Regions from separate parts of the Pseudomonas sp. Z2-11 genome, predicted to be linked through region 1. Evidence: riboswitches for the same ligand, from Rfam matches in the RefSeq annotation. Region 1 holds a riboswitch; each other region holds the start of a gene.

Region 1 (3,271 bases):
CTGTTGCACCGTCTTCGCGAGCAGGCTCGCTCCCACATGTTTTCCCACAGATCCATGAATCAGCCGTGCGCCTGTTTCAGCAGCAGCGCAATGCCCGGATGATACTGGCCCGCCTCGTTGCGCAATTTGCGATAGGCGTAGGGGAAGTACCAGGCCACGGCGCAGGTGTTCTCCTTCTGCAGGTCGTCGATCATGTCCTGCAACTCTTCTGGCGTGGCGCTTTGCTGGGCTTTTTGCGGGGCAACGAACAGGCAGCCCAGTTTCAGGTCGCTGGCGTAGCTGATGCGCTTGGCGTCGCTGGCGGCTTCGAGCAAGGGTTGGGTCAGGTTCAGGTTGTTGACCTTCGGCCAGCGCTGGGTGGCCTGGATAAAGGCGCGCTCATCGGCGCTGGCAATGAACAGGTCGGCGCTGACGTTGCGTTCGCCTTCTTCGTTCTGCTTGCGCGTCGCTGCGTTCTGCAGCGTGACCATCTCAGCCATCCAGGCAGCGGCAGACAGCAACCCGAGGTTGGCTTTTTGATCATGCCAGTAGGGGGTGTCGTTATCGCCGCGCACGGCGTTGTAGCGATCGATACAGTCGAACCAGCGTTCCAGCACCGGGCGTAGAAACTCCAGCTTCGGATTGCTGATGATCATGCCTTGCATGCGTTTGCCCTCTTGTTCTTGTGATATCGGGTCGTAGTGTCTATTTGATATCACTTGCCGCAGCTTCACACAAGATCGCTGTCAGTTTATTGATCAGGGCCAGCCAACGAGCGGATACAGGTGGCGGCTTTAATTGACGCTCAATCCCCAACCCTCTAACCTTCGCGGCTTGTTTCAGGTGCTCTGTGGCGCGGTCGCGGCCGACAGAGTGAAACAGGGAAGCCGGTGAGCGAACGCGAACCCGGCGCTGCCCCCGCAACGGTAAATGAGTCAACGCTGTGCCTAGGCCACTGTGTCGCAAGACATGGGAAGGCGCGCAGCCAGGCATCACGCCGCTCATGAGCCCGGAGACCGGCCTGATTCATCCAACGGCATCACGGTGGGCGATGCCAGGCTCGCTGCCGTCCTTTTTTCTGCCCGCCCGCCGTTATCCAGTCCCAACGGAGAGCTCCCCTCATGACCGATACGCCCGATCGCGACGAACGCCACCTGGCGCGCATGCTGCGCAAGAAAGCCGTGATTGACGAGCGCATCGCCAATTCACCGAACGAGTGTGGCCTGCTGCTGGTGCTGACCGGCAACGGCAAGGGCAAGAGCAGTTCGGCGTTCGGCATGCTCGCCCGTGCCATGGGCCACGGCATGCAGTGCGGCGTGGTGCAGTTCATCAAAGGGCGCAACAGCACCGGCGAGGAGCTGTTTTTCCGACGCTTCCCGGAGCAGGTGCGCTTTCACGTCATGGGCGAAGGCTTCACTTGGGAAACCCAGGATCGTCAGCGCGACATCGCCGCCGCCGAAGCGGCCTGGGCGGTATCGCGGCAACTGCTCGGCGATCCATCGATTGGCCTGGTGGTGCTTGATGAGCTGAACATCGCTCTCAAGCACGGTTATCTCGATCTCGATCAGGTGTTGAGCGATCTGCAGGCCCGTCCGCCGATGCAACACGTGGTGGTTACCGGCCGGGGTGCCAAGCCGGAAATGATCGAGCTGGCCGATACCGTGACCGAAATGGGCATGATCAAACATGCCTTCCAGGCCGGCATCAAGGCGCAGAAAGGCGTCGAACTGTGAATGATGCTTCGATGACCAGCCGCCACTGTCCGGCGGTGTTGATTGCCGCGCCGGCTTCCGGCCAGGGCAAGACCACCGTCACTGCGGCACTGGCACGGTTGCATCGCAACCAGGGGCGCAAGGTGCGTGTGTTCAAATGCGGACCTGATTTCCTTGATCCGATGATCCTTGAGCGCGCCAGTGGCGCACCGGTCTATCAACTGGACATGTGGATGGTCGGCGAGCAGGAAAGTCGCCGACTGTTGTGGGAAGCCGCCGCCGAAGCGGACCTGATCCTGATCGAAGGCGTGATGGGGCTGTTCGACGGCACCCCGTCCAGCGCTGACCTGGCGCGCCACTTCGGCGTGCCGGTGCTGGCCGTGATCGACGGCACCGCCATGGCCCAGACGTTCGGCGCCCTGGCCCTGGGCCTGGCCCGTTATCAGCCGGACTTGCCGTTCGCTGGCGTACTGGCCAACCGGGTCGGCACCCTGCGCCACGCGCAATTGCTCGAAGGCAGCCTGACCGAAGGCCTGCGCTGGTACGGCGCGCTCTCGCGGGAAACCGGCATCGAGTTGCCGAGCCGCCATCTCGGACTGGTCCAGGCCAGCGAACTGAATGACCTGGACGTTCGCCTCGACGCAGCGGCCGAAGCACTGGCCAGCAGTTGTGAAGTGGCGTTGCCGCCCCAGGTCGAGTTCGCCGCGCCCGAACTGACGACCGTTGAGCCGTGGCTCGACGGTGTGCGCATCGCCGTCGCCCGTGACGAAGCGTTTGCCTTCACCTATGGCGCCAGCCTCGACCTGCTGCGGGCCATGGGCGCGCAACTGGCCTTCTTTTCCCCTATTCATGACATCGAACTGCCCGAGGCGGACAGCCTGTATCTGCCTGGCGGTTACCCGGAGCTGCACCACGTTGCACTGGCGCGGAACGTGCCGATGCTGACGGCGATCCGTGCCCACCACGCAGCCGGCAAACCGCTGCTCGCCGAATGCGGTGGCATGCTCTACCTGCTCGATTCATTGACCGACGTCGAGGGCAATCGCGCCGAGCTGCTCGGCCTGTTGAGCGGTGAAGCGCAGATGCAAAAGCGCCTTGCGGCCTTGGCGTTGCAATCAGTCGAGCTGCCGGAAGGCACCCTGCGCGGGCATACCTATCATCACTCCTTGACCAGCACTGAACTTGAGCCGATCGCCCGTGGGCACAGCCCGAACGGTGGGCGAGGGGCTGAGGCGGTTTTCCGCCTGGGGCGGATGACGGCTTCCTATGTGCATTTTTACTTTCCGTCCAATCCCGGGGCGATTGCCGCGTTGCTTGCGCCCGATCCTGGGGGCGTCTTCGCGAGTAGGCTCGCTCCCACATTTGATCACCTGAACCCTGTGGGAGCGAGCCTGCTCGCGAAGCCGTCATGACTGACAACGCTTTCTCTTCAGCCGAACGCGAAGCCGTCTATCGCGCCATCGCCGAACGCCGCGACATGCGCCACTTCAGCGGTGGCGCCGTCGAGCCGGCGTTGCTGCGCCGTCTGCTGGAAGCCGCGCACCAGGCGCCCAGCGTCGGGCTGATGCAACCGTGGCGCT
Region 2 (3,271 bases), 730 kb from region 1:
GCCGATTGGGTCGCCAGATCACGGATGTTCATCAGGTTGCGGTCCACTTCGCGGGAGACCTGGGCCTGCTCTTCGGATGCGCTGGCAATCACCAGGTTGCGCTCGTTGATCTGGTGGATCGACTGGGTGATCTGTTCCAGCGCCACACCGGCGCCACGGGCCAGCTCCAGGGTGCTTTGGGTGCGCTGGTTGCTTTGCTGCATCGACTGCACGGCCTGGCCGGTGCCGTTCTGGATGCCGGCGACCATTTTTTCGATCTCCTGGGTCGATTGCGCGGTGCGATGGGCCAAGGCACGGACTTCGTCGGCCACCACCGCGAAACCACGTCCGGCCTCCCCGGCCCTGGCGGCCTCGATGGCCGCGTTGAGGGCCAGCAGGTTGGTCTGTTCGGCGATGGCGCGGATCACGTCCAGCACCTTGCCGATGTCGCGGCCCTGGACTGCCAGGCCCTCGATCATCGCGGCGGTGGCTTGTACGTCGTGGGTCATAGTCTGGATCGCATCGACGGTCTCCACCACTCGCGTGCGCCCTTCCCGGGCCGCCTGGGTGGACTGGTTCGAGGCTTCGGAAGTGGACACCGCGTTGCGGGCAACCTCCTCGACCGCGGCGGTCATCTCATTGACGGCAGTGGCCGCCTGCTCGATTTCGCTGTGCTGCCGTTGCAAGCCACGGGAAGACTCCTGGGTGACGGCACTCAACTCTTCAGCGGCGGCGCCCAGCTGGGTGGCGGAACCGGCAATCTGCTCGATGGTCTGGCGCAGGCTGCCCTGCATGGCGCCCAAGGCCTGGAGCAATCGCGCAGGTTCGTCCTTGCCGTCGTCGACGATGACGGTGACCAGATTGCCGCTGGCAATGGTCCGGGCTGCTTCGAGCGCTCGGTTCAGCGGCGTGACGATGCTGCGGGTCAGGAGCAAGGCCAGCAACACGGTCGCCAGCGCGGCGATGACCGAGACGACGATGATGCCGGTGATGGCGCTGGTGTAATAGTCGCCAGCCTTGGCCGATGCTTCGCTGGCGCTGGTCACGTTGAACTCGATGAGTTTGTTGAGCTGTTCGCCCATCAGGTCGGTGCCTTCCTTGATCCGTGTATTGATATGGGCGCGCAGCTGATCAATCTTGTCCTGACGCGACAGCTGGAGCATTTCCTGCTGGGCCTCGAGATACTTTGCAAGCGTCGCGGAAAAAGTCTTGTACAGCTCGGCCTCTTGCGGGGTGGCCGGCAGCGCCGCATAGCTGTTATTGGCCTTGTGCAGTTTTTCCACCAGCACACCGATGCGCCCGTCGGCCTCTTTCAGGCTGGCCGGGTCACGGTTCACCAATATGCGAAACGAGAGGATGCGCATGCGCAGGACGCTTTCCATCACACTGGCCAGATGGCTGACGCTGGGCACCTGGGTCTGTTCCATGTCCACCGAGGCCTGGCGAATGACCGACATGCGATTGGCGGCGAACACGCCGAGGACGACGACAAGCAGTGCGATGACAGTGAAGCCGAGAAAGGCTCTGGGGGCGATATTCAAGCTGCGTAGGGACATGGGAAGACCTCGGATGGTGGTCGAGCGTCCATGCCGCCGGCGTATTGTTTGGGATAATTGTGGGTACGCCTGCCTCGTTATCGGCCCGACTTGAGGCTTTTGCAGGGGGAGATGGAAAATATTCCGTGATGTCAGCGGCGCGAAGCCGCGATTGACGCCCCGGCCTCGCCCATGGTCTCCTGTCGGCCTAGTTACGGGTGCCCTTCACAGGGTGAAACGGGAAACCGGTGAATCGTGTGCTTTACTCCAAGGCCACGTCAGTCCGGTGCTGCCCCCGCAACGGTAAGCGAGCGAAGCGTCGAATCCACTGTGCCTTGGCATGGGAAGGTGACGCTTGCAGGCAAGGCTTCGGCCCAGCCCCTCGCGAGCCCGGAGACCGGCCCATGACTCAAGCTCAACAAACCCGCGGTGGGCGGGCGCTGTTCGAATTCTGGCGAGCCCTCGCCCGGATTTTCATTGCGCTCGCTTCCCCGCCGACAAATCCGAGGGAAGCGCCATGTCGACCATCAGCAGCACCGCCCGTACTACCAGCAGCACTGTCACCCTGAGCCAGCGCCTGAGCGCGGCTGTCCTCGCCTCGATCCTCGGTGCGGGCCTGGTCTACTTCGCCGGTTTCTCCCACATCGAAGCGGTGCACAACGCGGCCCACGACACCCGGCATAGCGCCGCGTTCCCGTGCCACTGAGACCTGACGACATGATCAAGCGTATCGCTCGGACTGCCGGTTTCAGCGGGCTGCTGGCCGCCCTGCTGTTGACTCTTCTACAAAGCCTGTGGGTCGCGCCGCTGATTCAGCAAGCCGAAACCTACGAAAAGGCCCCCGCCAGCGAAATCCATGAACATGCCTCGGGCGCTGCCCACAGCCATGACGACGAAGCCTGGGAACCGCAAGACGGCTGGCAACGCCTGCTCGCCACCACGGGCGGCAACCTGGTGGTCGCGGTGGGTTTCGCCCTGATGCTGGCGGGCCTGTACACCTTGCGCGAGCCGACGCGTACGTCCCAGGGCTTGCTTTGGGGACTGGCCGGCTACGTCACCTTCGTCCTCGCGCCAACGCTTGGCCTGCCACCGGAGCTGCCTGGCACGGCGGCGGCTGAGCTGGCCCAGCGGCAGATGTGGTGGATCGGCACGGCGGCGTCCACGGCGGTCGGCATAGCCCTGATTGCCTTCGGCCGGCAGTGGCTGCTGAAGCTGCTGGGTGTTGCGACGTTGCTGGTGCCTCACGTCATCGGCGCGCCGCAGCCTGAAGTCCATTCGATGCTGGCCCCCGAGGCGCTGGAAAGCCAGTTCAAGGTCGCCGCGCAACTGACCAATGTCACGTTCTGGCTCGCCCTGGGCCTGATCAGCGCCTGGCTGTTTCGCCGTGGCGCCCAGGCTCGTCACGACGCATGAATAGCGGGCCGATCCTGGTGGTCGGCCTGGGCTGCCAACGCGGTTGCCCGGCCAGTGCATTGCGGGCATTGCTTGAGCAGACGCTGCTGGCCCATGGCATTGCGCTCGATAATGTACAGGCCTTGGCCAGTATCGATCTCAAGCACGACGAACCGGGCCTGCTGGAGCTGGCCGAGCAATTGGCGCTGCCACTGACCTGCTTCACTGCCGAGCAGTTGGCGGGTTATCAAACCCAGCTCAGCCAGCGTTCCCGGGTCGCCTTCGAGCGTACGGGCTGCCACGGCGTCGCCGAAAGCGTCGCCCTTGCCCTGGCCGATCAACTGGGCGATTCGCCCGCGAGACTG
Region 3 (3,271 bases), 2.3 Mb from region 1:
CCACCTGTGCCAGACAACCTGGCTCCTTGAGGCTGGCCACGGCAATTGGCAGCGGATTGAGCCCCGCCGCTTGCAGGCGCTGGCAGAATACGTCGATGAAAGCAGTGTTCGCCGCTTGCAGGTGTGAACGATAGAACAACACCGCCGCCACCGGTTCGTCGGCGCGCCAGTCGGTTTGCCAATGATCGAGGGTCGCGTGGGTTTGTTCGGGGTGGTAGATCGCTGTGCGCGGCAAGGGCTCCGGTTCGGCCCACGGATAATCGCGCGCAAACCATTGGCTGCCGAGGTGATTGAAAAGGTTCAGGGCATTGGCCAATCCGCCCTGGCGCAAGAACTGCCAGAGCCGGTCGCGATCCTCGAACGCTACGTTGCTCAGGTCGCTGAGCTCCGGGTCGGGGCGATCATCCCCCGGCACCAGGATCAGCTTCACGCCGCGCGCGGCCAGTTCCATCAGGCGCTCGATGCCGTAGCGCCAATAGCCGATGCCACCGTGCAGCGACAACAGGATGACCTTGGCGTGGCGCAGTACGTCGTCGACATACAGGTCCACCGAGGCGTGGTTCTGCACCTGCATCGGGTTGGCGAGGCGAAACTGCGGGTAGTCGTCCGGCAACTGCCCCGCCGCTTCGGCCAGCAGCGCCAGGCTGGAATCGCCGCTGCACAGGATCACCAGCTCGGCGGGGGTTTGTCCGAGGTCGGCGATGTTGTCATCCGACACAAAACCGCCGGGCTGGGTCCTGAGCAGGTGCATGGCTTAGACGCTGAGGGCGGCGCGCAGCTGCGCTTCAAGCAGCCCGGCATCCAGCGCCTGGCCGATCAGCACCAGCCGCGTCACCCGCGCTTCGTCGGCGCCCCACTGGCGGTCGAAGTGCTTGTCGAAGCGCGTGCCGACGCCCTGAATCAACAAGCGCATCGGCTTGTTCGGGATCGCCGCGAAACCCTTGACCCGCAGCACGTCATGCTGGATCACCAGTTGCGTCAGCGCGTCCAGCAGCAGGCTTTCATCGGCCTGGGGCAGTTCGAGGGAGATCGAGTCGAAGGCGTCATGATCGTGGTCGTCATCATCACCGTCATGGTGGTGATCGTGGTGGCTGTGGCGACTGTCGATGTGCTCTTCGGAGCCGGCGCCCAGGCCGATCAGCACGTCCAGCGGCAGGCGACCGCTGCTGGCTTCGATGACCTTGACCGCTGGCGGCAATTCTTCGGCGACTTCCAGGCGGACTTTTGCCAGGTCTTCAGGGCTGATCAGGTCGGCCTTGTTGAGGATCACCAGGTCGGCGCTCGCCAGTTGATCGGCGAACAGCTCGTGCAGCGGCGATTCGTGATCCAGGTTCGGGTCCAGTTTGCGCTGGGCATCGACCTGGTCGGGGAACGCGGCAAAAGTACCGGCGGCCACGGCCGGGCTGTCGACCACGGTAATCACCGCATCGACCGTGCAGGCGCTGCGGATTTCCGGCCACTGGAAGGCCTGGACCAAGGGCTTGGGCAGGGCCAGGCCAGAGGTTTCGATGAGGATGTGGTCGAGGTCGCCGCGACGGGCCACCAGTTCGCGCATCACCGGAAAAAACTCTTCCTGCACGGTGCAGCACAGGCAACCGTTGGCCAATTCGTAGACCCGGCCGTTGGCTTCTTCTTCGGTGCAACCGATGGAGCACTGCTTGAGAATCTCACCGTCGATACCGAGCTCGCCGAATTCGTTGACGATCACCGCGATGCGCCGGCCCTGGGCGTTGTCGAGCATGTGCCGCAGCAAGGTGGTCTTACCCGAGCCGAGGAAACCGGTGACGATGGTGACGGGGAGTTTGGCCAGTGTTTTCATCGGATGCCCTTTGGCAAGGTGGCGGGCAAACGGGACGACAACCGCTGGCACAGACGCGCGCGGAAGATTTCGCCACCGGATCACCCCGCCCGGTTGTAGTGAGAATCTGTTGTCGAGGCAGGTCTCCTGGCTGACGGCGGGCCGGTCCACGCTTCATACAAAGCCTGGACCGACAATTTGCTGCGCCTTCCCGTGCGCCCGTTGAAAAAGGGCATGCACAGTGGCCTTGCAGAAACAGCACCGTTCACAGTTGCGGGGGCAGCCGCGGCTTGGACCGCGTTCCCTTCTTAGCTTCGGCGTACGCCAAAGAACCTCGAAGGCGCAAGGCTACGCAGGGTGCGCGGGCGGGTCAATGTCCTTGAGGCAAACTCCGGGGCCGGTGCCTCATCGTCGGCACCGGCACGGCCGATCTAGCGGGCCGCCACGCGCCAGAGCCGGGCGATGTCCCGCGCGCGCTCGGCCAACAGGCGTGGCGCATCGGTGCAGGCCTGTTGAAGTGTCATCGGCCCGTTCGCCAGGGCAAAGGCGGCATCGATGCCATGCTCATACAGCGCCTGGTAACCCTCCCCCAACGTGCCGGCAATGACCACTACCGGTACACCTTGGTGTCGGGCAATGCGGGCCACGCCAAAAGGCGTCTTGCCGCGCAGGGTCTGCGCATCGAAACGGCCTTCGCCGGTGATGACCAGATCGGCCCCGTTGATCGCCTCGGCCAGGCCGGTCAATTGCGCAACGACTTCCACGCCGGTGCGAAACCGGGCCTGGAGAAAGGCCTTGGCCGCGAATCCCAGGCCTCCGGCGGCGCCACTGCCCGGTTCGTCGCGCACGTCCCGGTGCAACGCCTGGGCGCAGTGCTCGGCGAAATGCCCCAGCGCGCGATCCAGTTGCTGCGCCTGCTCGGCAGAAGCGCCCTTCTGCGGGCCGAACACCGCTGAAGCGCCATGGGGCCCGCACAAGGGGTTATCGACGTCGGCGGCGATCTCGAAACGCACCCCGGCCAGGCGCGGGTCCAACTCGCTCAGGTCAATGCGCGCCAGTTTCCCCAGGGCCAGGCCGCCGGGCGGCAGCGATTGGCCCTGTGCGTCCAGCAGCGCCACGCCCAGAGCCTGCATCGCCCCGGCACCGCCGTCGTTGGTGGCACTGCCGCCGATCGCCAGGATCACGCGACGGGCACCCTCATCGAGGGCGGCGCGAATCAGTTCGCCGGTGCCGAAGGTGCTGCTGGAGCACGCGTCGCGCTGTCCCGGCGGCACCAGTTGCAGGCCGCTGGCCTCAGCCATCTCGATGATCGCGGTGCCGCTGTCGGGCAGCCAGCCCCAGCGGGCCTCGACAGCGGCGCTCAAGGGCCCGCGAACCAGGGCGCGACGCCATTGGCCGTTGCACGCCGCCAGCACCGACTCCACCGTCCCTTCCCCGCCGTCGGCCATCGGGCATTTGATCAACTGCGCATCC

The links. A riboswitch is a leader RNA that binds a small molecule or an ion and turns the genes downstream of it on or off. The one in region 1 is predicted to bind cobalamin.
Region 2: it holds a riboswitch for cobalamin, as region 1 does, so the genes downstream of both, M1E16_RS17225 (CbtB domain-containing protein) here and cobO (cob(I)yrinic acid a,c-diamide adenosyltransferase) in region 1, are expected to answer to the same signal.
Region 3: it holds a riboswitch for cobalamin, as region 1 does, so the genes downstream of both, cobW (cobalamin biosynthesis protein CobW) here and cobO (cob(I)yrinic acid a,c-diamide adenosyltransferase) in region 1, are expected to answer to the same signal.

Annotation. Positions count from the first base shown of each region.
Region 1 is NZ_CP096395.1:4,634,313-4,637,583, reverse strand. Features, by position in the region: gene M1E16_RS20460 (hypothetical protein) at 60-644, opposite strand; cobalamin riboswitch at 804-1,018, shown strand; gene cobO (cob(I)yrinic acid a,c-diamide adenosyltransferase) at 1,101-1,712, shown strand; gene M1E16_RS20450 (cobyrinate a,c-diamide synthase) at 1,724-3,103, shown strand; gene bluB (5,6-dimethylbenzimidazole synthase) at 3,100-3,271, shown strand, end outside.
Region 2 is NZ_CP096395.1:3,902,223-3,905,493, forward strand. Features, by position in the region: gene M1E16_RS17215 (methyl-accepting chemotaxis protein) at 1-773, opposite strand, end outside; partial or broken gene M1E16_RS17220 (MCP four helix bundle domain-containing protein) at 813-1,535, opposite strand; cobalamin riboswitch at 1,714-1,934, shown strand; gene M1E16_RS17225 (CbtB domain-containing protein) at 2,032-2,220, shown strand; gene M1E16_RS17230 (CbtA family protein) at 2,232-2,927, shown strand; gene M1E16_RS17235 (cobalamin biosynthesis protein) at 2,924-3,271, shown strand, end outside.
Region 3 is NZ_CP096395.1:2,332,748-2,336,018, reverse strand. Features, by position in the region: gene cobN (cobaltochelatase subunit CobN) at 1-751, opposite strand, end outside; gene cobW (cobalamin biosynthesis protein CobW) at 755-1,819, opposite strand; cobalamin riboswitch at 1,919-2,150, opposite strand; gene M1E16_RS10575 (glycerate kinase) at 2,230-3,271, opposite strand, start outside.